4 regions of the Streptomyces sp. NPDC005423 genome follow, and region 1 is predicted to be linked to each of the others. Evidence: riboswitches for the same ligand, from Rfam matches in the RefSeq annotation. Region 1 holds a riboswitch; each other region holds the start of a gene.
The links. Region 1 has a riboswitch for cyclic di-AMP ahead of ABZT12_RS30500 (M23 family metallopeptidase). Riboswitches for the same ligand answer to the same signal wherever they lie in the genome.

Region 1 (5,434 bases):
CTTGCCCGCCGCGCAGTGCATCAGCGCCGGGACGCTCTCCTCGGCGAGCGCGCTCAGCACCCGGGAGTGCTCGGCGGTGCGCCGGGTGACGATCGCGCGGTACGAGGCGATCATCCGGTCCGCGCCCTTGCCGTCGCCGAGGAGTCCGCGCAACTGGTCGATCTCGCCGTCGCGGACCATCTTCCAGAACTCCGCGCCGTCGGCCGGGTCGCTCAGCGGCAGGTTCACGTTGCGCACGCCGGGCAGCTCGACGTCCGGGCCCTCCAGCTTCAGATCGGCCGCGTTGCGGAAGTCGAAGACCGTGTGCAGCCCCAGGGAGGCGAGGAACGCGGCGTCCTCCTCGGTGGCGTGCGCCAGATGGCCGCTGCGGAACAGCACCCCGTACCGCACCCGTCGTCCGTCCGCCGTCGGCAGTCCGCCCACGTCACGGAAGTTACGCACTCCGGCCAGCTCCGGCTCGGTCGACGGCACCTGCTGCGTCACGAGGGCTCCTTCGGCTCCGCCCGCCGACGCGGCTCACCGACAGGCACGCTCCGACGATACGACATGGGGTTCCCCGGCAATCAGTTGTCCACAGGCGTTGCCAGCGGCCCCCGTGACCTTGATGATGTCCGTGCTTGATCGGACCTGTTGGAATCTGTGAGGACGCAATGCCGGACATCGCCGAGAACGGCCGCACCTGGGTGCTTTCGGGACCCACCAGCAGCTACGCCCTCCATCTCACCGAGCACGACGAACTGCTCCACCTGCACTGGGGCCCCGCCATCGCGCTCGCCGACGCCGAGGCGCTCGCCGCCCGCCCGCTGCCCACCTGCTCCTCCTTCGAGTCCCCGCTCGACGGGCGCGAGGAGTACCCGGTCGAGGGCGGCCCCCGTTTCGTGCGGCCCGCCCTCTCCGTGCGCACGGCGCAACGGCGCGGCACCGAATGGCACTTCGAGCGGTACGAGACCGAGGGCGACGAGCTGCGGCTCCGCTTCCGTGACGGCGGGCTGGCGGTGACCCTGCACTACCGGATGCGCGGCGACGTCGTAGAGCGCTGGACGACGCTGGACAACGACGGGGCCGAGCCGCTGGAGCTGCTGCGCGCCGACTCCGCGACCTGGACGCTGCCGGAGCGCGAGGAGTGGCGGCTGTCGCAGTTGCACGGGCGCTGGGCCGCCGAGTCCCGGCTCGCACGCTCCCCCCTCACCTACGGCGAGAAGGTCATCGGCAGCCGGCGCGGCCACACCGGGCACCAGCACCTCCCCTGGGTCGCGCTCGACACCGACGCCACCGAGGAGCGCGGCGAGGTCTACGGCTGCGCCCTCGGCTGGTCGGGGTCCTGGCGGATCGCCGTCGCCCAACTCCCCGACGCCCGCGTGCAGATCACCGGCGGCGCCGGCCACGACGAGTCCGGACTGCTGCTCCTGGCGGCCGGCGAGACCTTCACGACCCCCGTCTTCGCCGGCCTGTGGAGCGACGGCGGCTTCGGCGGCGCGAGCCGCACCTGGCACGCCTACCAGCGGACCTACGTCATCCCCGACGCCGGCCAGGACCGGCCGGTGCTCTACAACTCCTGGGAGGCGACCCAGTTCGACATCTCCGAGGACCAGCAGGAGGCCCTCGCCCGGCGCGCCGCGGCGGCCGGTGTCGAACTCTTCGTGGTCGACGACGGCTGGTTCGGCGCCCGCACCAGCGACCGCGCCGGGCTCGGCGACTGGACCCCCAACCCGGACCGGTTCCCCGACGGCCTCGCGCCGCTCGCCGACCGCGTCCACGCGCTCGGCATGCGCTTCGGCATCTGGGTCGAGCCCGAGATGGTCAACCCCGACAGCGACCTGTACCGCGCGCACCCCGACTGGGTGCAGTACCAGCCGGGCCGGAAGCGGACGGAACAGCGCAACCAGCTCGTCCTCAACCTCGCCCGCGAGGACGTCCAGGAGTACCTGTGGGAACAGCTCCACGGACTCCTCTCCAACGCCCCCGTCGACTACGTGAAGTGGGACTTCAACCGCTGCTTCACCGACGCCGGCTGGCCCGGCGACGCCTATCCGCAGCGGCTGTGGGTGGACCATGTGCGCGCCCTGTACGCCCTGTTGGACCGGTTGCGGCAGGCCCACCCGGGCGTGGCCTTCGAGTCCTGCTCGGGCGGCGGCGGCCGGATCGACCTCGGCGTGCTGAGCCGTACGGACCAGGTGTGGACCTCCGACAACACCGACCCGCTCGACCGGCTCGCCATCCAGCACGGCTTCAGCCAGATCCACCCCGCCCGGGTCATGGCCGCCTGGGTCACCGACAGCCCCAACACCCAGCTCAACGGCCGCGTCAGCTCGCTCCGCTTCCGCTTCGTCAGCGCCATGGCCGGGGTGCTCGGGGTCGGCGGCGACCTCACCCGGTGGACGGCGGAGGAGCTCGCCGAGGCCCGCCGCTGGGTCGACCTCTACAAGGAGATCCGGCCGCTGGTGCAGCACGGCGACCAGTACCGGCTGCGCCCGCCGCGCGGCGGGCTGAGCGCCGTCCAGTACGTGCGCGGCGACGAGACCGTCGTCCTCGCCCTGCTCCAGTCACAGCACTACGGCGAGCCGCTCCCCGCGCTGCGCCTGCGCGGCCTCGACCCGACAGCGTCGTACGAATGCCTCGAAACGGGCGAAGTGCACCGGGGTGCCGTGCTGTTGCACCACGGGCTGGATGCCGGACTGCGCGGCGATCTCGATGCGACGGTTCTCCGGCTGCGCCGCATCTGAACCGCATGCCCGAATTGGCCACTTAGTCCCAACTCGATCCGGAATTGGGTTATCTGGGGAGGCGGCGCGTGAGCAGCGTCATATCCGTGACCGAGCGTCGTCCGTCATGTGCACGTAATAAGGGCGTGGCGCACGGGAATTGAGTGCGGCGCCGAACCGTGAATGCACGGAGGGTCACCCCTGATTCCCCCAACGGATCAACCAAAACGCAAAGTCGCGGAACTTCCTGCTTGTCCCTTTGTGCCTCGACCGCTTACGTTCGCCACCAATCCGGACGGACGCCCAATCCTGCCGCCGCCCGGAACCCGCACACACCCACCCGTACCACGGCAGGAGCGGGGGACCCACAGGCCAGACCGCCTGTTCCGGTCTCCGGAACAGGCTTGGGGTAAAGCCGCGCCCAGCGCGCGGCCGGACATCTCCCGTCCGCACCCGACAGCTCACCTCGCAGGCGCCGGAGAGGAATTCGCCATGCCCGCGAAGGGTAAGCACCGCCGTCCGAGGACCCAGCGCCTCAGCCGTTCGATCGCCGTCGCCGGAACGGGCGGCGCCGCACTCGTCCTCCCGCTCATGGGCGCGGCCGGAGCCCACGCCGCCACCGCGACCGCCGCTCCGGAGAAGGCCGTTCGGTCGGTACCGGCCGCCGCCGAGAAGACGTCGACAACGAAGGCGACGACAACGAAGGCGTCCGCAGCCAAGGCGTCCGCCGCGAAGAGCGCCGGTGTCCGGACGTACGCGGTGAGGACGGGCGACTACCTGTCGAGGATCGCCGCGGAGCAGGACGTCGACGGCGGCTGGAACCGGATCTACCAGGACAACCGGGAGGCCATCGGCGCCGACCCGTCGCTGATCCACCCGGGCCTGAAGCTCTCCCTCGGCCACAAGTCCGCGACGGCGACGACCAGTTCGTCCTCGGCCGACGCCTCGGCCAGTGCGAAGACGACGTCCACGACGAAGACGACGTCCGCTGCCCGGACCACCTCCTCGGACAGCGGCACGGCGACCGGCTACACGCTCCCCGTGACCGGCGGCACCACAGGCACCGGCTACCACGTCGCGGGCAGCATGTGGTCCAGCGGCTACCACACCGGCATCGACTTCGTCGTCCCGACCGGCACCACCGTCAAGGCGATCGCCGCGGGCACGGTCGTCTCGGCCGCCTACGACGGCGCGTACGGCAACGAGGTCGTCGTGCGGCACGCCGACGGCCAGTACTCGCAGTACGCCCACATGTCCCAGCTCTCCGTCTCGGCCGGCCAGACCGTGACCGAAGGCCAGCAACTGGGCCTGTCCGGCGCGACCGGCAACGTGACCGGCCCGCACGTGCACTTCGAGATCCGGACCACCCCGTACTACGGCTCTGACGTGGACCCGGTCGCCTACCTCCGCTCGCACGGGGTCGGCGTCTGACACACCCTCGACCGGCCCTCCTTCGGCCGACGTCCCTTCGACCGACGCCACTCCGACCGACACCCCTTCGAAGCCGCTGAGGGCCGGACCCACGATCCCCGGGTCCGGCCCTCGGTGTTGCCCCGCAACAACCCTGCGCAGAGGCTTATTCCGCCCTTGGGCAAGCCTTTATCAGTGGCTTATCTCACCGTACGTCAACCCCCGCTTACGATCGCGTAGGTCACATCCCGGGTGAATCATGGCCCCCGTGGCAGACGATTCGAAGAGTGACAGCAGAGCGGTGATCGGGTCGTACGTGGCGCTGGGGGACAGCTTCACCGAGGGTGTCGGCGACCCCGGCCCGGACGGCGCGATGGTCGGCTGGGCCGACCGGTTCGCGGTACTGCTCGCGGACCGCAGGGCCGAGGGCGACTTCGCGTACACCAACCTCGCCGTGCGCGGCAGACTGCTCGACCAGATCGTGGCCGAACAGGTCACGCGCGCCAGGGAACTCGCCCCGGATCTGGTCTCCTTCACCGCGGGCGGCAACGACATCATCCGTCCCGGCACCGACCCCGACGAGGTCGCCGAGCGCTTCGAGCGCGCGGTCGCCGACCTCACCTCCGCCGTCGGCACCGTCATGGTGACCACCGGCTTCGACACCCGTGGCGTGCCCGTGCTCAAGCACCTGCGCGGCAAGATCGCCACCTACAACGGCCACGTACGAGCCATCGCCGACCGCTACGGCTGCCCGGTCCTCGACCTGTGGTCCCTCAAGACCATCCAGGACCGCCGGGCCTGGGACGGCGACCGCCTCCACCTGTCGCCCGAGGGACACACCCGGGTGGCGCTGCGCGCCGGGCAGGTGCTCGGCCTGGACGTACCGGCCGACCCGGAGCAGCCGTGGCCCCTGCTGCCGCCGCGCGGCACGCTCGACATCCGGCGCGACGACGTGTACTGGGCGCGCGAGTACCTGGTGCCCTGGATCGGACGCCGGCTGCGCGGCGAGTCCTCGGGCGACCACGTCACCGCCAAGGGCGCGCTCTCGCCGTACGACATCAAGATGCGGATCCAGCGGGTGGCTTGAGGGGCGGTGGGGATGCTGGGGGCGCGGGGTGGGTCTGGAGCCGGTGCGGGACGTTGCCGTCCCAACCCGGTCCAAATCCTCGGTCATTCCTTGGTCTTTCCTTGGAATCGGGCCGCTGTGACCTCGGTGGACCGTCGTTGTCGGAGCGGCCGACCATAATGGAAAGCCTGACCGACTCCACCTGGAGGTATCGTGACCGGCTTCCGTCCCCTGAGCTCCGGGCTCCGCGCGCTGC
Region 2 (5,434 bases), on a different contig from region 1:
GCGGCAAGGTTGCGCACGGGTGTGTCGAGGAGCGGCAGGACGCGATCGCCGCCTACACACAGGCCCTGCTCTACAGCGTCACCGGCAAGCAGCAGCACGCCGCCAAGGCCCGGGAGATCATGGACGCCTGGTCGGCGAAGCTGAAGCGGCACACCGCCGAGGACGCAGACCTGCAGACGGCGTGGGCCGGGACGACCTGGACCCGGGCGGCGGAGATCGTGCGGTACGCGCCGGGCGCCGGATGGCCGGCCGACCGGGTGCGGCGGTTCGCCACCATGCTGCGCACCGCCTACCAGCCCGAGGTCACCGGCAACCTGCCGGACTACAACGGCAACTGGGACCTCGCGATGACCGACGCGGCCATCGGCATCGCCGTCTTCCTCGACGACCACAAGGCGTTCGACGCCGCCATCAAGCGCTTCCGCGACCGGGTGCCCGCCTACTTCTACCTGGAGAAGGACGGCAAGGTGCCGCTCACCCCGGCGGGCTCCACCCTGAACACCCCGCAGAAGCTGACGACGTACTGGTTCAAGCAGACCACCTTCAAGGACGGCATGGCGCAGGAGACCTGCCGCAACTTCAAGCACGTCGGGTACTCGCTGGCAGCCACCGCGCACATCGCCGAGACCGCCTGGCACCAGGGCGTCGACCTCTACAGCGAGGTCAAGGACCGGCTCCGCGCCGCCCTCGACTTCCACGCCCGCTACCAGCTGGGCGAAACCGCGCCCGCCTGGCTGTGCGGCGGCAAGGTGGAGCGGAGCATGGGGTCCGACCTGGAGGTGGCGCTCAACCACCTGGAGAACCGGCTGGACCTCCCCGTGCCCGCCGCGCACCGGCTCGTCGAGCAGACCCGGCCGTCCGGCACCGACGACCTCTTCGTCTCCTGGGAGACCCTCACCCACGCCGGAAACCCCGCCGACTGACAGCCGCCCGGCGCACGTGGTCATTCACGCCCCGCGGATGACGTATGCTTGAGACACAACGACGCGGGGTGGAGCAGCTCGGTAGCTCGCTGGGCTCATAACCCAGAGGTCGCAGGTTCAAATCCTGTCCCCGCTACTCAAGACTTGGGGCCGGAATCCGGAAACGGATTCCGGCCCCAAGTGTTTCTCCCCCTGTTGGGTCACTCGGCTCGCCTTCCGTTCCGGCTACGGGAAACCTGGAGGCGTGGAGCAGGAGGGGCCGTACGCGCGAACCGCCGGACGTCCACCCAGCGATCCCGCCCGCGACCTCGACCTCGATCCCGCCCCCGCCCCCACCCCCGGCCCCGGCCTCGGTGCCGCCCAGGCACCCGTACCGCAGGGCGCGGCCGAGGGGCGGCGGATCTCGTACACCCGCACGTTCGTCCGTTCCCTCCCCGTGCTGCTGCTGGTCGCCGGGGCGTTCTACGACTACTTCACCCCGACCCAGTTCACGGCCGGCCCGCTCTTCACCGCGGCCCCGCTGGTCGCCGCCCCGCTGTACTCGCGGCGCGGCACCCTGCTCACCGGCCTGGCGTCCGTCCTCGTCGTGCTCGCCACCCATCTCGGCCTCGGTATCGTGCTGCACGCCGCCGCGATCACCGAGTTGGTCACCGTGGGAACCGTCGCCGCGCTCGCCGTCCTGATCAACCTCCTGGTGCGCCGCGGCTACGAGCAGCTGGCCTCCGCACGCGAGATCGCCGAGGCGGCCCAGCGCGCGGTGCTGCCCGAACCCGCCGGGCGGATCGGCGGGTTCGACATCGCCGCCCGCTACGAGGCCGCCCAGGAGGACGCCTCCATCGGCGGCGACCTCTACGCCGTCCAGGACACCGCACACGGCGTACGGCTGGTCGTGGGGGACGTACGGGGCAAGGGCATGGGCGCGGTCGCTGCCGTGGCCGTGGTCATCGGGGCGTTCCGGGAGGCGGCCGAGCAGGAAACCACCCTGGAGGCGGTCGCGCAGCGGCTGGAGCGGGCGCTGGCGCGCGAGGGCACCCGGCGTGAAGGGCTCGACGCCTTCGAGGGGTTCACCACCGCCGTACTGGCCGAACTCCCGCACGCCGACGGCGTCGTCCGGATCGTCAACCGCGGCCACCCGCCGCCCCTGCTGCTGCACGGGGACGGCGTGCTGCGCGTCCTGTGCCGGTCCGGATCCTCGCCGCCGCTCGGCATGGGCGAGCTGGGCACCTGGCCCGACCGCGTCGAGGAGTTCGCGTTCCCGGGCGGGGCGCTGCTGCTCCTCCACACCGACGGACTCTCCGAGGCCCGGGACGCCCGCGGCACCTTCTACGACCCCGAGACGCGGCTCGCCGGAAGGGTCTTCCAAGACCCGGGAAGCCTGCTCGGCACCCTCGCCAAAGAGGTGCGCAGGCACTCCGGGGGCGGCACGGCCGACGACATGGCCCTCCTCGCCGTACGCCGGCCCTGACCGTCGTCACCCGCAGTGAGCGGGCGGCCCCGTTCCGAGTAACAACTGACAGACCGTCAATGGAGACTGTGATCGTGAGGTGAGGCCAACTCGCCCGATTTGCACCGGTCATGGGCCGTACGTCCGCGCCAAGAACCGTTAATGATCAAGCGGAACAGCTTGGAATACCCACCACCGGTCTATTAACGTTTGATAACGCAGCGCGGTCGTTACAGCCGTCACCAGAGACGGCTCCGCGCGCACGCGCCGAATCCCGCGAGGGAACCGGGGAACCACCACCTTGGGGTGAATCGCACGTCGACAGCCGTGGCAGCACGGCTGGTTGACGCGCGTAGGAGACCTTCCTGCTCCGAACCCGTCAGCTAACCCGGTAGGCGAGAAGGAAGGAAGGAGCACGCCCAGGTGGCGTCAGACCGGCCTGCCCCGGAAGCCCCGCTCGTCTACGGCGGTCACCGTCCCGACGAGGGCCCCTGGGAGGAGTGGAATCCCAGCGCGGAGACCCTCCGCCCCCACCGCGGCCGGCATCGCGTCGGCCGGCAGCGCGGCGGCGGGCTGGCCCGCAGCTCCACCGTCCTCGGCGTCGGCGTCATCGCCGCCGTCGGCGCGGGCGGAATGGCCAGCGCCCACACCGGCAAGCCGCCGGTCTCGATCTCCCTGCCCGACCTGCCCTCCGTGGGCTCCCTGCTGCACGACGCCCCGGCGGCGACGCCCAAGGGCTCGGCGGACGCGCTCAGCAGCGTCGGTGTGACGAGCGCCGACACCGCGGACGGCGCCTCCGACGCCGGCGAGGCACTGCGCAACCGGATCATGGCGCAGGCCGACGCCCAGCAGGTGCAGCTCGACGGCACGTCGCAGGCGACCGTGGAGGCCGCCGTCGCCCAGCAGGCCGACGACGCGGCGGCGAAGGCGGAGCAGGCGGCCGCGAAGAAGGCCGCCGGCGCGAAGCAGGCGGCGGAGGCGGCCGCCAAGAAGAAGGCCGAGGCCGCGCACCTCGCCGAACTGGCCAAGCAGTACCAGCTGCCGGTCGTCTCCTACACCCTCACCGGCACCTTCGGGCAAGCCGGCACCATGTGGGCCTCCGGCTACCACACGGGCCTCGACTTCGCCGCGCCCACCGGCACCCTGATCAAGGCGATCCACAGCGGCACCGTCACCGAGGCGGGCTGGGCCGGGTCGTACGGCTACCGCACGATCATCACCCTCGACGACGGCACCGAACTCTGGTTCTGCCACCAGTCGTCGATCAGCGTGAGCGTCGGACAGAAGGTCGGCACCGGTGACGTGATCGGACGGGTCGGCGCCACCGGCAACGTGACCGGGCCGCACCTCCACCTCGAAGTGCACCTCAACGGCAGCAGCACCGCCAGCGATCCGATGACCTGGCTGCGCGGCAAGGGTCTCAACCCCTGAGCCCCGCCCGGCGGTAGGCGCGCACAACTCCCGCCGTGCCTAAGGCCGGTAGGGGTTGTAGGCGGGGTACGGCGTCCCCGGGTACCCGTACGTCCCGGGGACGGGCCAGGGCGGCACCGACACCGGTACCGGCGGGGCCGTCATCCGCGCCGCGTACTCCAGCGCGGGCCGGGCCACCTCCCGGCGCAGCGCCAGCTCGTGCAGCAACTCCCTCTCCCGTACGGCGAATTCGGCGTCGGCGCGGCCCCGCCGCCCCCGGTGGCGCAGCAACGCCAAGGAGGTCGCGTACGTCTCGTAACGGGCGACCGAGCGGGCCGCCGGCCTGCCGAGGTGGTGCCTGGCGTACTCCCGGGCCAGCCGCCTGGCCCTCATCGACCCGAGGACGAAGGGTTCGACCGGCGTGAGCCAGCCCGCGACGACATACGCCGGAAGCTCCTCGCGGACGGTCCTCAGCTCACGCTGCCGGGTCCAGACGACGAGCCAGGTCAGCAGCCCGAACGCGGGAACCATCAAGGCGCCGTAGACCGCGAAGAAGCCGTACTGGCCGAAGGTGGAGGAGCCGTTCCAGACCGCGTGCATGCCCATCGCGAGCAGCAGCCCGGCCAGCGGCGGCAGGGCCCGCCGGACGGGCCGGTGCCCCGGCGACAGGGCCGCGACACCGAAGCCGATGCCCGTCAGCACGGTGAACAGGGGGTGCGCGAACGGGGACATGACGATCCGGACGAAGAAGGTCGCCGCCGTGACGGAGGTGATACCGCGGTCGCCGGTCAGCTGGTCGGTGCCGAAGGCGGTGCCGAGGTAGAGGATGTTCTCGGTGAACGCGAAGCCGGTGGCGGTGACCCCGGCCGTCACCGCCCCGTCGACGATGCCGGTGAAGTCCCGTCTGCGGAAGAGGAAGACGAGGAGTACGGCGGCGGCCTTCGCGGACTCCTCGACGACCGGCGCTATCAGCGTCGAGCCGAGGGTGTCCGCGCCGGAGGGGTCCGCGGTCGCGGCCGCTATCCACCGGGTGGCGAAGCTGTTGGCGACGATCGCTATCAGCGCCGCCGCGCACGCGCCCCAGGCGAAGGCGAAGAGGTGGGTGCGCCAGGGCGCCGGTTCGACCCGGTCCAGCCAGCGGAACGCCACCGTCAACACCGGTACGGGCAGCACGGCGAGACCGAGCCCGACCAGGAACCCCTCGGTCCCGGTCTGCTGCCGCACCAGCGCCAGGATGACGAGCCCGGACAGCGCGAGCAGGAGGATCAGGCCGCCGTACCCGGCCCTTCCCCACGCCCTCGACCGCGCCGGGCCAGGGCGCGGTACCCGCCACCGCCGCCACCGGTGCGCGGGCCCGGGCACACCGTGGGCCGCGGGGCCGCGAGGCGGGGGGTACGGCGGACAGGTGGCCACGGCATCGACCCTAACGACGGAGAAATCGGCCCGCGACGGTGGTTCGGCTCAGGGCTGTTCCCCGTGCTGTACGCGACGGAAGAGCAGATCGTTCACGACATGACCCTTCTCCAGTCCCTGGCCCTCGAAACGGGTCAGCGGCCGGAAGCCGGGACGAGGCGCGAAACCGCCGTCGGGCGCGGTGTTCTCGAACTCCGGGTGGGCGCCCAGCACTTCGAGCATCCGCTCGGCGTACGGCTCCCAG
Region 3 (5,434 bases), on a different contig from region 1:
ATCACCGGGTGTCTGCTGGCCGTCCTGCCGCTGATCGGGCTCTTCCTGGTGATCCAGCGGTTCTGGTCGCTGGACCTGCTCAGCGGCTCGGTCAAGGCCTGAGCGGTGGCCACCAGTCCGAACGGTCGTCGCAAACCCCCCACCATCCACGACGTGGCCCGGGAGGCGGGCGTCTCACGAGGCACCGTCTCCCGTTTCCTCAACGGCGGCCACTACGTGTCGCCGGCCGCCCGCGGCGCCGTGGAGTCCGCGATCAGGAAAACGGGGTACGTCGTCAACCGGCACGCCCGCAGCCTGAGCACCGGACGGTCGGACTCGGTGGCGTTCCTGCTCACCGAACCGCAGGAGAAGTTCTTCGAGGACCCCAACTTCAATGTACTGCTGCGGGGTTGCACCGAGCACCTGGCCCGGCACGACGTCCCCCTGCTGCTGATGCTCGCCTCCTCGCGGGACGACCGGCGCCGGCTGACCCGGTACATCACCTCGGGCCACGTCGACGGGGTGCTGCTCGTCTCCAGCCACAGCGGCGACCCGGTCGCGGCCGAACTGCGCGACGCCGGCATCCCGTTGGTGGCCTGCGGCAAGCCGCTCGGCCTCGGCTCCAAGGTGGGCTACGTCGCCGCCGCCGACCGGGACGGCGCCCGTGACATGGTCCGCTACCTCCTCAGCACCGGCCGCCGCCGCATCGGCATGATCACCGGCCCGCTGGACACCCCCGGCGGCACCGACCGGCTGGCCGGCTACCGGGACGTACTCCTGGAAGCGGGACTGCCCTACGACGAGGCGCTGGTGACCGAGGGCGACTACCGGCGCAGCGGCGGCGAGGAAGCGGCCCGCCGTCTGCTGGCGCGCGCCCCCGAGCTGGACGCCGTGTTCGTCGCCTCCGACCTCATGGCCCAGGGCGTGGTCAACGCCGTTCAGCAGTCCGGGCGTTCGGTCCCCGATGACATCGCTGTCGGCGGCTTCGACGACTCGGCCGCAGCCACCGCCGTCACCCCCGCGCTCACCACCATGCGCCAGCCCTACGAGCGCATCAGCGCCGAGATGGTCCGCATGCTCCTGGCACAGATAGCCGGCGAGGACACGGCGGGCGTGATCCTGCCCACGGAGCTCGTGATCCGGGAGTCGGCGTAGCGCCGTCAGCCGTCCGGTTCACGTCGAGTCGGGGGGGCTTTCCGACCGTATTCTCTGATCATGGCCGCTCCCCACGCATATTCGCTCATCGCCACCGACCTGGACGGCACGTTGCTGCGTGACGACGACACGCTCTCCGACCGGTCCCTGGCCGCGCTCGCGCGGGTGGCGGCGGCCGGTGCCCGGCACCTCGTGGTCACGGGCCGGCCGGCGCCGAGGGTGCGACCGCTCCTGGAGGACCTGGGTGCCACGGGGCTCGCGGTGTGCGGACAGGGCGCGCAGCTGTACGACGCCGGCGCGCACCGTCTGCTCTGGTCGGTCACCCTGGACCGGGAGCTGGCGGAGACGGCGCTGGGCAAGATCGAGGCCGAGGTCGGCCAGGTGTACGCGGCCGTCGACCAGGACGGCGTGGACGGTCTCACCCTCATCGAGCCCGGCTACCGGATGCCCCACCCGACGCTGCCGGCCGTGCGGGTGGGCCGCCGCGACGACCTGTGGTGCGAACCGATCAGCAAGGTGCTGCTGCGCCACCCGTTCCTGCCCGACGACGAGTTGGCGTCGACGGCGCGCGGGGTGGTGGGCTCCATGGTGTCGGTCACCATGTCGGGCCCCGGCACCGTCGAACTCCAGCCACTCGGCATCACCAAGGCGACCGGACTGGCGCTGGCCGCCCGGCACTTGGGCCTGGGCCCGGCGGAGACCGTCGCCTTCGGCGACATGCCCAACGACATCCCGATGTTCGACTGGGCCGCCCACGGTGTCGCGATGGCCAACGCGCACCCCGAACTCAAGGCCGTGGCCGACGAGATCACCATGTCGAACGAGGACGACGGCATCGCCGTCGTCCTCGAAGGACTGTTCCCGGGGGCCTGAGAGCCGGAACTCCTAGTACGCGCCGTACACGTTGTCGATCGAGCCGTACACCGCGGCCGCGTAGTTGCAGGCGGCGGTGATGTTCGCGACCGGGTCGTAGGGGTCGTACGAGGTGCCCGCCACGTGGTAGGCGTTGAACGTCGGGTCGATGACCTGGAGGAGCCCCTTCGACGGGGTGCCGGCCGCCGCGTTGGAGTCCCAGTTGTTGATGGCCAGCGGGTTGCCGGAGGACTCGCGGATCACGTTGCGGTAGATGCCGTCGTACGTGCCCGGGATCCCCTTCTGCGCCATGATCGCGAGCGATTCGCGGATCCAGCCGTCGAGGTTGTTGGAGTACGTCGTGGCCGACGCGGTGGTGGCCGTCGTGGTGGCCGTGGTGGCGGCCGAGGCGGTGGTCGCGCCGATGATCGGCAGCGCGAGCACGGCCGCACCGCTGCCGGCGACGGCCAGGGTGCGGACGAGTCGGGCGCGTCGGGACTGGGCGGTTCCGGGCATGTCGAGGTTCCTCTCCGTCGCCTGCGAGGTGAGCTGTCGGGTTCGGGCTGGGAGGTGCCCGGCCGCGTCCTCGCGGACGTGGCTCAACCCCGAGCCGGTCCGGCCTCACGGCCGGTCCGGCGACTTACCTGGGTCCCCCGCTCCTGCCGTGCGAGTAGTTCGTGACTGGGATGCCGGGCGGCGGCAGGATTCGGCGTTCCGCTCGACAGGCCGGGAACGTATGCGAGAGAACATGTCGGGAACAAGTGGCGGAATCACACCTCACCCCTTTTGACCTTGGTCCGGGGTCTATGAGGTACTTGATCCTTTGCGTCAGCCATGAGTCAACTGGCAAGAGGCGCAAGGAAGAACGAGGACGGGTCGGCGCACGGGTCACGCACGGAAACGCGTGACCCAAGTCACGGGAAGGTGAGAACCGGCAAATCGGGCAATAGCAGTTAATCCTTGCCAACCGCCTGTCGCGGGTGACGGCATGGCCCAGATTCGCGGGAGCGATGGAAAGCGGCATTTCCTTTTCGATCGGTATTTGTCCACTGTTATCAGGTGATCAAAAACATACCGGTCGTGATCCGATACCACCCCGCCTGGCCGGGGTGGGTGGCATGGGTGATCGAAAGCTGACCGGATACGCTGACTTGAGTGCTGGCAGCGACCTATCGACAAACCGTGTGACCGCCCAGAGACACCAGCAGACAGGAGACCCCTCGTGACCGTCGTCGGGCCGTTCGGGCTGAGCGTGCGGGACCAGGCTCTGGAAGCCGATGTCCAGGCCGGATTGGCGGCCGTCGAAGAGGGGCTGCTCGAAGCCACCAAGAGCGAGGTCCCCTTCATCACGGAGGCCGCGCAGCACCTGGTGCGCGCGGGCGGCAAACGGTTCCGTCCGCTGCTGGTGATGCTCGCCGCCCAGTTCGGCGACCGTTTCGCACCCGGTGTCGTGCCGTCGGCGGTCGTCGTCGAACTGACCCACCTCGCCACGCTGTACCACGACGACGTGATGGACGAGGCGGCCGTGCGCCGCGGGGTGCAGAGCGCCAACACCCGCTGGGGCAACTCGGTGGCGGTCCTCACCGGAGACTTCCTCTTCGCCCGCGCCTCGCACATCCTGGCCGACCTCGGGCCGGAGGCGGTGCGGGTCCAGGCCGAGGCGTTCGAGCGCCTGGTCACCGGCCAGATCCTGGAGACGGCCGGACCCACCGACGGGCGCGACCCGGTCGAGCACTACCTCGACGTCCTCGGCGGCAAGACCGGCTCCCTGGTCGCGGTCTCCTGCCGGTTCGGCGCGATGATGTCCGGCTGCGACGACACGGTCGTGGACATCCTCACCCAGTACGGCGAGCGGCTCGGCGTCGCCTTCCAGCTCGCCGACGACGTCCTCGACATCGCGTCCGACGGCCACGAGTCCGGCAAGACCCCGGGTACGGACCTGCGCGAGGGCATCCCCACCCTGCCGGTGCTCCTGCTGCGCGAGCGGGCCGCCCGGCTGGGCCTGGCCGAGGACCTCGCCCTCTGCGAGCTGCTCGACTCCGACCTCACCGACGACGCCCGGCACGCCGAGGCGCTCTCCCTGCTGCGGGCCCACCCCGCCCTGGAGCAGGCCCGCCGCGACACCGTCCGCTACGCCGAGGACGCCCGGGCGGCCCTCGCCCCCCTCCCGGAGTGCGACGCGAAGACCTCCCTGACCGAGATGTGCGACGCGGTGGTCCACCGCGCCGGCTGACCCGGCCGGCCGCATCCGCCCCCATGTGATCCAGGTCACCCGCTCGGAGTGAGGTTCCCGTCAGGCCCGCTCCGTAGTCATGCCCAGAAGCCGGCGCAGGGGTCGCCGGTGGGGATGCGGGAGACAGAGGAATCATGGGTAGGAACGCCACCTTCGCGAAGAGCCGCAAGAGTCTGACCGCCGCGGTCATCGGGCTGACGGCCGTGGCCGGTGCCGCCGCCGGAGCCGTCCCGTCGTACGCCCAGGAAGACCCGTCCGGGGGCGGTACGGTCCTCGCCGCCAGTCTCCGGGGCGCCGACGAGGGCGCTACCGCGCTCGAATTCGTCCGGGTGGAGGGCGACCGGGTCTCCGTGGCGGTCACCTGGCACGGCACCGGCCGCCCGGCCGCGCTCCGCATCCACCAGGGCGACGGGAACGCCGCCGGTGACGTCACGATCGACTTCGGCGCACTGCTGCGCCACAGCGCCGGCCACACCGTCACCGGCACCGTCGAGGTCACGGACGCCGCTCTCCTCGGCACGCTGACGACCGACCCCGGTGCGTTCTCCGCCGACCTGACCACGACCGGCTCCTCGGCCGGCGCCCTGCACGGCCGGCTCCACCACGTCAGCACCCCCGTCGACTTCCGGCACGTCCTGGGCAGCTTCCAGGCGCCCGTAGTCGAAGGGCAGCAGATCTACGAATGCAAGCCGACCGACGCCGGCGGCTATGCCTTCGCCCAGCGGGACGTCAGCGCCGCCCTCGAAAAGGGCATCGCCCACTCCTACGTCCAGCCCAACTCCGGCGTCCCGCAGTGGGTGGCCCCCGACGGCAGCGCCGTCACCGGCACCGTCGTAGCCAAGACGCCGAACGGCACCGGCAACATCCCCGAGGTGGAACTCGCCGCCACCCGGTCCGGCGCCGCGCACGGGCTCCTCTCCCGCACCGCCGCGGTCCTGCGCCTGAACACCGTCGGCGGCGTCGCCCCGGCCGGTTCCTGCACTCCGGGCGCGATCGTCGGCGTGCCGTACCACGCGGACTACGTGTTCGTGCAGGGCTGATCAACTGCCGTGCACAGGCGGCGCCTTCACCGTTCGGCCCGGGCAACCCCTACGGGTCGGGGGCGGCGCCGCCTCCCCGTGTCATCCCCCAGGCGTACGCGGAGTTGGCTCCCCGGTCTGACGCTTGGACTCCGCGAATTTGGTGAGATGGAGACAGCGGAAAACACCACTCCTC
Region 4 (5,434 bases), on a different contig from region 1:
TGGCGACATAGCGGCGCACCCGGTGGTTGTCCGCGCGGCCGTCGCCGGGCAGAGCGCCCCGGCGCCGCTTCATCACGTGCGCCGTCTGCCAGGTCCGCAGGACGACCTCGCCGACGCGGCCCATCGCCTGCGAGTCGGAGGAGATGATCGAGATCGCGCCGAGGTCGTGCAGGATGTCCTCCGCGCCGATGGTCGACGGCCGGATACGGGACTCGGCAAAGGCGAGGTCCTCGGGGACCGCCGGGTTGAGGTGGTGGCAGACCATCAGCATGTCGAGGTGTTCCTCGGCGGTGTTGACGGTGTACGGCCGGGTGGGGTTGGTGGAGCTGGGCAGCACGTGCGGCTCGGAGACCACGGTCATGATGTCGGGCGCGTGGCCGCCGCCCGCCCCCTCGGTGTGGTAGGCGTGGATGCCGCGTCCGGCGATCGCGGCGAGGGTGTCGCCGACGAAACCGGCCTCGTTCAGGGTGTCCGTGTGGATGGCGACCTGGATGCCGGTCCGGTCGGCCACCGTCAGGGAGGCGTCGATGACGGCCGGGGTGGAGCCCCAGTCCTCGTGCAGCTTGAGGCCGAGCGCGCCACCGCGGATCTGGGAGAGCATCGCCTCGTGCGAGACGGTGTTGCCCTTGCCGAGGAAGCCGATGTTGAGCGGGTACTGCTCCATCGCCTCCAGCATCCGGGCCAGATGCCAGGGGCCGGGCGTGACGGTGGTCGCCTTGGAGCCCTCGGCCGGTCCGGTGCCACCGCCGACCAGCGTGGTGACACCGGAGGCGAGCGCCTCGTCGGCGATCTGCGGGCAGATGAAGTGGACGTGCGCGTCGACGGCACCCGCCGTGAGGATGCGCCCGTTGCCCGCGATGACCTCCGTCTCGGGGCCGATGACCAGGTCGGGGTGGACGCCGTCCATGGTGTCCGGGTTGCCGGCCTTGCCGATGCCGGTGATCCGGCCGTCGCGGATGCCCACGTCTGCCTTGACGATCCCCCAGTGGTCGACGATCACGGCGCCCGTGACGACGGTGTCGGGGGTGCCCTCCGCGCGGGTGGCACGGGCCTGTCCCATCGACTCACGGATGACCTTGCCGCCGCCGAACACGGCCTCGTCACCGGCGAGTCCGGGCCCGCCGGAACGGTCCTCCTCGATCTCGATCAGCAGATCGGTGTCGGCGAGCCGGATCCGGTCGCCGGTGGTCGGCCCGAACAGGTCCGCGTACGCGGCTCGTGCAATCTCAGGCATCGAGGGCACCTCCGGTCTCCCCGCGCAGTCCGGGTACGACCCGGGCGCCGGCCAGCGGGACGAGTTCCACCTCGACCGGGATACCGGGCTCGAACCGTACGGCGGTGCCGGCGGCGACGTTGAGCCGCTTCCCGCGCGCGGCGCCGCGGTCGAAGTCCAGGCCGGGGTTGGCCTCGGCGAAGTGGTAGTGGGAACCGACCTGCACGGGCCGGTCGGCGGCGTTGAGGACGGTCAGGCGGGTGACCTCACGGCCCTCGTTGTAGACGATCGGGTCGTCCGCGAACAGGAACTCTCCGGGAATCATGGCGGCCTCTCCCCCGGTCACACGATCGGGTCGTGGACGGTGACGAGCTTGGTGCCGTCCGGGAAGGTCGCCTCGACCTGGACGTCGTGGATCATCTCGGGGATGCCGGACATGACGTCGTCCCTGGTGAGCAGGGCTCGTCCGGAGGACATCAGCTCGGCGACCGTACGGCCGTCACGTGCGCCTTCGAGGATGTGCGACGTGATGAGGGCGACCGCCTCGGGGTGGTTGAGCCGGAGCCCGCGGGCCCGGCGCTTCTCGGCCACGTCGGCCGCCACATGGATCAGCAGCCTCTCTTGCTCGTGCGGGGTCAGATGCACGTCCCACCTCACAGTCCTCGCTCCGGACCGTGCGGGGTCCGGTTGCCGCAGCCCCGGGCCGAACTCCCTGGTGGCGTGGACGGGCAGGCTAGTTGGACCGGGTTTCGGGCAAGTTAACCGAACCGGGATCAGGACAGGCGCGTCTACGCCCGTAGAACACAGCCGCGCCCGCCTCCTCGTGGCGCGGGGTTCCGTCCCCGGACGCCGTGGGGGGCCGAGGTGACGGGCCGTCGGTCACGGCGGCCGGCCGGCCCGAACGGCGGACGGGTCAACTCAGGTTTCTGCCAACGAAGTTGGCGTCGAGTCCAGCGGTCGGATTCCGGGCGGCCCCGCTCCGCCGGGCACTTGGGTGGACGCACGGCGAGCCGGGTCCGGGTCACGGGCCCCGCGTGCCGACGGGTACGCCGTGTGGGCGTGCCGGGGCGCGCCGCATGGCCCGCGTCACCACACCCGCCCGCTCCGGCAGTTGACGGAGCGTGAAGCCGTTCCGGACGGCGCACCGTCGAGGGGGTCAGTCCGGAACGGCACTCGGACGGACCGAATGGCATGCCACCGTTCGGACTACCTGTCCGTCCGCTTTCGGGACCGCTCCGGTTGCGCAACACGCCTGCTCCAAAGGCGGAACGGGACATTCCGGTGCTGGTCCGGGGCTGCGCGACCTCCTGGACACCGCGTCGAACACGCGGGTGTCCACCCGAACGGGTGAGTGGTGAGTAACAACACAAACCCCCCGTTCCGTTGGGATTTTCGGACATGAGTAGGTCAAGATCCGTGTCTGACGACAAGCCCCCGCCACACCGGTGGGGCGATCCGGGCGGACGCCGAGTCCTGCCGCCGCTCGGGTAACCGGTCGACAGGAGTGGATCGGCAGGAGTGGAGGACCCAGGCACGACGGGTCGCCGGAACGGTCACGCCATGACCGGCCCGAGCAGCCCTTGGGGTGAAGCCGCGACAGCGGCCGGGCAACTTCGCCAGCCCGAATCCGACAGGTCATCCTTCACAGGCGGCTGACGAAGGGTTGCGCATGACTGCGCTCAATCGTGTCCCGTCGCTGATGGTCCGAGCCGGTACGGCCTCGGCCTTCGCCATCGCCGCCGTGGGCGGCTCCGTCGTGGTCCCGGGCCTCGCGCCCGACGCCGCGGCCTCGACACCCGGGACGAAGGCACTTCAGGTGGCGGCCTCCAAGAAGGGCTCCCCCTACAGGTACGGCGCCACCGGACCCGGGCGGTTCGACTGCTCGGGGCTCACGTTGTACTCGTACAAGAAGGCGGGCAAGAGCCTGCCGCGTACGGCCGCTCAGCAGTACAACAGGAGCCACCACGTGTCCGCCGGCAGCCGCAAGGCCGGGGATCTCGTGTTCTTCCACTCCGGTTCCAGCGTCTACCACGTCGGCATCTACGCCGGGAAGGGGAAGATCTGGCACGCCCCCAAGACCGGGGACGTGGTGCGACTCCAGAAGATCTGGACCAAGAGCGTCTGGTACGGCCGGGTCAGCTGACCGCCCGGGAGGGCGGCGCCGCCTGACGGGCCGCCGCCCTCTTGGGTGCCCCACGGAGCCGCCTACGGCTCCTGCTGCCCGGCGGCGGGTACCGGCCGGGCCGGCACCGTCCACGGCAGTTCGATGGAGACCGTCTTGCCGCCCTCGCGGGTGGGGCGGATCCGCAGTTTCCCGCCGCACTCCGCGGCCAGCCAGCGAATGATCACCATGCCCCGGCCGTTGTCCTGCTGGACGGCGGCCGGCAGCCGCTTGGGGAAGCGCGGATGGCTGTCGGTGACGCCGATCCGCAGCCGCTCGTCACGGTCCAGCTCGATGTCCACCGTGAAGGTGGGCGACTGCCCGAACGTGTGCTGTACCGCGTTGGTGGTGAGTTCGGAGACGATGAGGCGGACGGAGTCGGCGGCCTCCGTGTCCGCCGGCAGTCCCCATTCCGCCAACGTCCCGATCACGTAGGCGCGGGCCGCGGAGACCGAGGCGGGATCGCTCGGCAGAGTGATGGATGCTTCCAGGTGATCTGCCATGGCGCGGTCGTCCCTTTCCCACGGGACCGGTGTCCGACACGGAGCGGATGGTTCGAGTACGGTCCCGGACTGGTGCTTCTTCGCCAGACTGCCATTACCGCGTCGGTCTCGGTGGCGATCCACCGAGATATGCATATATCTGTCGCTCGAAGCGGTGAACTCTGCGACGGCAGACCGTATTTGGGCGGCCTCAAAGGAGTAAGGAGGAGCCCATGCAGTACGGTCCCGCGGTGCGCCGCCGGAAGCTGGGCGCCGAACTGCGCGCGTTGCGCGCCCAATCGGGGCTCACCAGTGGTGAGGCGGCCCGGCTGGTGGGCTGGCACCAGTCGAAGGTGAGCCGGGTCGAGACGGGCGCCAGCGGGGTGAAAGCCGCCGACGTGCGGTTACTCCTCGACGCCTATCAGGTGGCCGATCCGCGGACCCGCGACATGCTGCTCGTCCTGGCGGGCTCCGGGGACGGCGGCGGCCGGCACCACTGGTGGCACGCCTACCGCGGCGTCCTGCCGCCCGCCTACCGGGACTTCATCAGTCTGGAGTCGCAGGCCTGCGGGATGCGCACGCTGGAGACGACCGTCGTCCCGGGGCTGCTCCAGACGTCCGAGTACGCCCGTGCGGTGACCCGGGCGGCCGTGGGGGACCCGCAGGACGACCCGGGGAACCTGAGGGACTCGAAGAACGCAGAGAACACAGAGACCGCAGAGAACACAGAGACCGCGCGGAATCCCGAGGGCTCCGAGGACTCCGAGGGCCCCAAGGGTCCGGAGGACCCGGAGGAGTTGCTGAACACGCTGGTGCGGGTGCGGCTGGCCCGGCAGGACGTGCTGCGTTCCGATCCGCCGCTGGCGCTGAGCGCCGTACTGGACGAGGCCGTGCTGCGCCGGGAGGTGGGCGGTCCGGGGGTGATGAGCCGTCAGTTGGCGCGGCTCGTCGAGGCTGCCCGGCTTCCCCAAGTCCGGCTCCAGGTACTGCCGTTCGCGGCGGGGGCACACATCGGCGTCACCGGGCCTTTCGTTATTTTCTCATTTCCGAGCACATCTGATCTGGATGTGGTTGTTCTCGACCACTTGACGAGTAGCCTCTATCTCGAAGGGAAAGAAGACCTCCAGGCCTACAGCGAGGCCTTCAACTCCCTTCGGTTCCACGCCCTTTCGCCCGAGGACTCGTTGGATTACATCGCCGGGATAGGTGACGGCGCGTAAGGAGGCACCATGTCAGTTCTGCCTCGGAACATTCCTTCAAGCGATGAACTGTCCGGTCTGCGGTGGCTGCGCAGCAGTTACAGCACCGGAGCGAACAACTGCGTCGAGACGGCCCGCCCGCACTCCGGCTCCCGGGCCGGCCTGCTCGCCGTACGCGACTCGAAGGACCCGGCCGGACCCGCCCTGCTCTTCTCCCCCGAGAGCTGGACGGGCTTCCTCGCCGCGTTCTGATCAGCGGCTCCCCCGCGGGCGGCGCACGGCCGTGTCACGCCGACTCATGGTCGCGTCCCGCCGATCACACGTACAGCGCGTTCGATCTGCGCCCCGGAGAGATCTCCGCGGGCGGTCAGCCTCAGCC

Region 2: it holds a riboswitch for cyclic di-AMP, as region 1 does, so the genes downstream of both, ABZT12_RS03750 (M23 family metallopeptidase) here and ABZT12_RS30500 (M23 family metallopeptidase) in region 1, are expected to answer to the same signal.
Region 3: it holds a riboswitch for cyclic di-AMP, as region 1 does, so the genes downstream of both, ABZT12_RS12500 (transglycosylase SLT domain-containing protein) here and ABZT12_RS30500 (M23 family metallopeptidase) in region 1, are expected to answer to the same signal.
Region 4: it holds a riboswitch for cyclic di-AMP, as region 1 does, so the genes downstream of both, ABZT12_RS21880 (C40 family peptidase) here and ABZT12_RS30500 (M23 family metallopeptidase) in region 1, are expected to answer to the same signal.

What each region holds. Positions count from the first base shown of each region.
Region 1 is NZ_JBEXET010000039.1:19,467-24,900, reverse strand. It holds gene ABZT12_RS30510 (tyrosine-protein phosphatase) at 1-483, opposite strand, end outside; gene ABZT12_RS30505 (alpha-galactosidase) at 651-2,723, shown strand; cyclic di-AMP (ydaO/yuaA leader) riboswitch at 3,030-3,190, shown strand; gene ABZT12_RS30500 (M23 family metallopeptidase) at 3,195-4,133, shown strand; gene ABZT12_RS30495 (SGNH/GDSL hydrolase family protein) at 4,414-5,199, shown strand; gene ABZT12_RS30490 (MBL fold metallo-hydrolase) at 5,392-5,434, shown strand, end outside.
Region 2 is NZ_JBEXET010000001.1:791,883-797,316, forward strand. It holds gene ABZT12_RS03735 (alginate lyase family protein) at 1-923, shown strand, start outside; tRNA gene ABZT12_RS03740 (tRNA-Met) at 986-1,059, shown strand; gene ABZT12_RS03745 (PP2C family protein-serine/threonine phosphatase) at 1,168-2,388, shown strand; cyclic di-AMP (ydaO/yuaA leader) riboswitch at 2,623-2,780, shown strand; gene ABZT12_RS03750 (M23 family metallopeptidase) at 2,791-3,798, shown strand; gene ABZT12_RS03755 (PrsW family intramembrane metalloprotease) at 3,838-5,190, opposite strand; gene trmB (tRNA (guanosine(46)-N7)-methyltransferase TrmB) at 5,239-5,434, opposite strand, start outside.
Region 3 is NZ_JBEXET010000008.1:112,066-117,499, forward strand. It holds gene ABZT12_RS12485 (carbohydrate ABC transporter permease) at 1-102, shown strand, start outside; gene ABZT12_RS12490 (LacI family DNA-binding transcriptional regulator) at 106-1,134, shown strand; gene ABZT12_RS12495 (HAD family hydrolase) at 1,195-2,007, shown strand; gene ABZT12_RS12500 (transglycosylase SLT domain-containing protein) at 2,020-2,502, opposite strand; cyclic di-AMP (ydaO/yuaA leader) riboswitch at 2,506-2,708, opposite strand; gene ABZT12_RS12505 (polyprenyl synthetase family protein) at 3,209-4,219, shown strand; gene ABZT12_RS12510 (DUF3455 domain-containing protein) at 4,354-5,259, shown strand.
Region 4 is NZ_JBEXET010000020.1:115,897-121,330, forward strand. It holds gene ABZT12_RS21865 (urease subunit alpha) at 1-1,234, opposite strand, end outside; gene ABZT12_RS21870 (urease subunit beta) at 1,227-1,538, opposite strand; gene ABZT12_RS21875 (urease subunit gamma) at 1,556-1,858, opposite strand; cyclic di-AMP (ydaO/yuaA leader) riboswitch at 2,668-2,879, shown strand; gene ABZT12_RS21880 (C40 family peptidase) at 2,883-3,356, shown strand; gene ABZT12_RS21885 (ATP-binding protein) at 3,419-3,877, opposite strand; gene ABZT12_RS21890 (helix-turn-helix transcriptional regulator) at 4,090-5,076, shown strand; gene ABZT12_RS21895 (DUF397 domain-containing protein) at 5,086-5,307, shown strand; gene ABZT12_RS21900 (8-amino-7-oxononanoate synthase) at 5,352-5,434, opposite strand, start outside.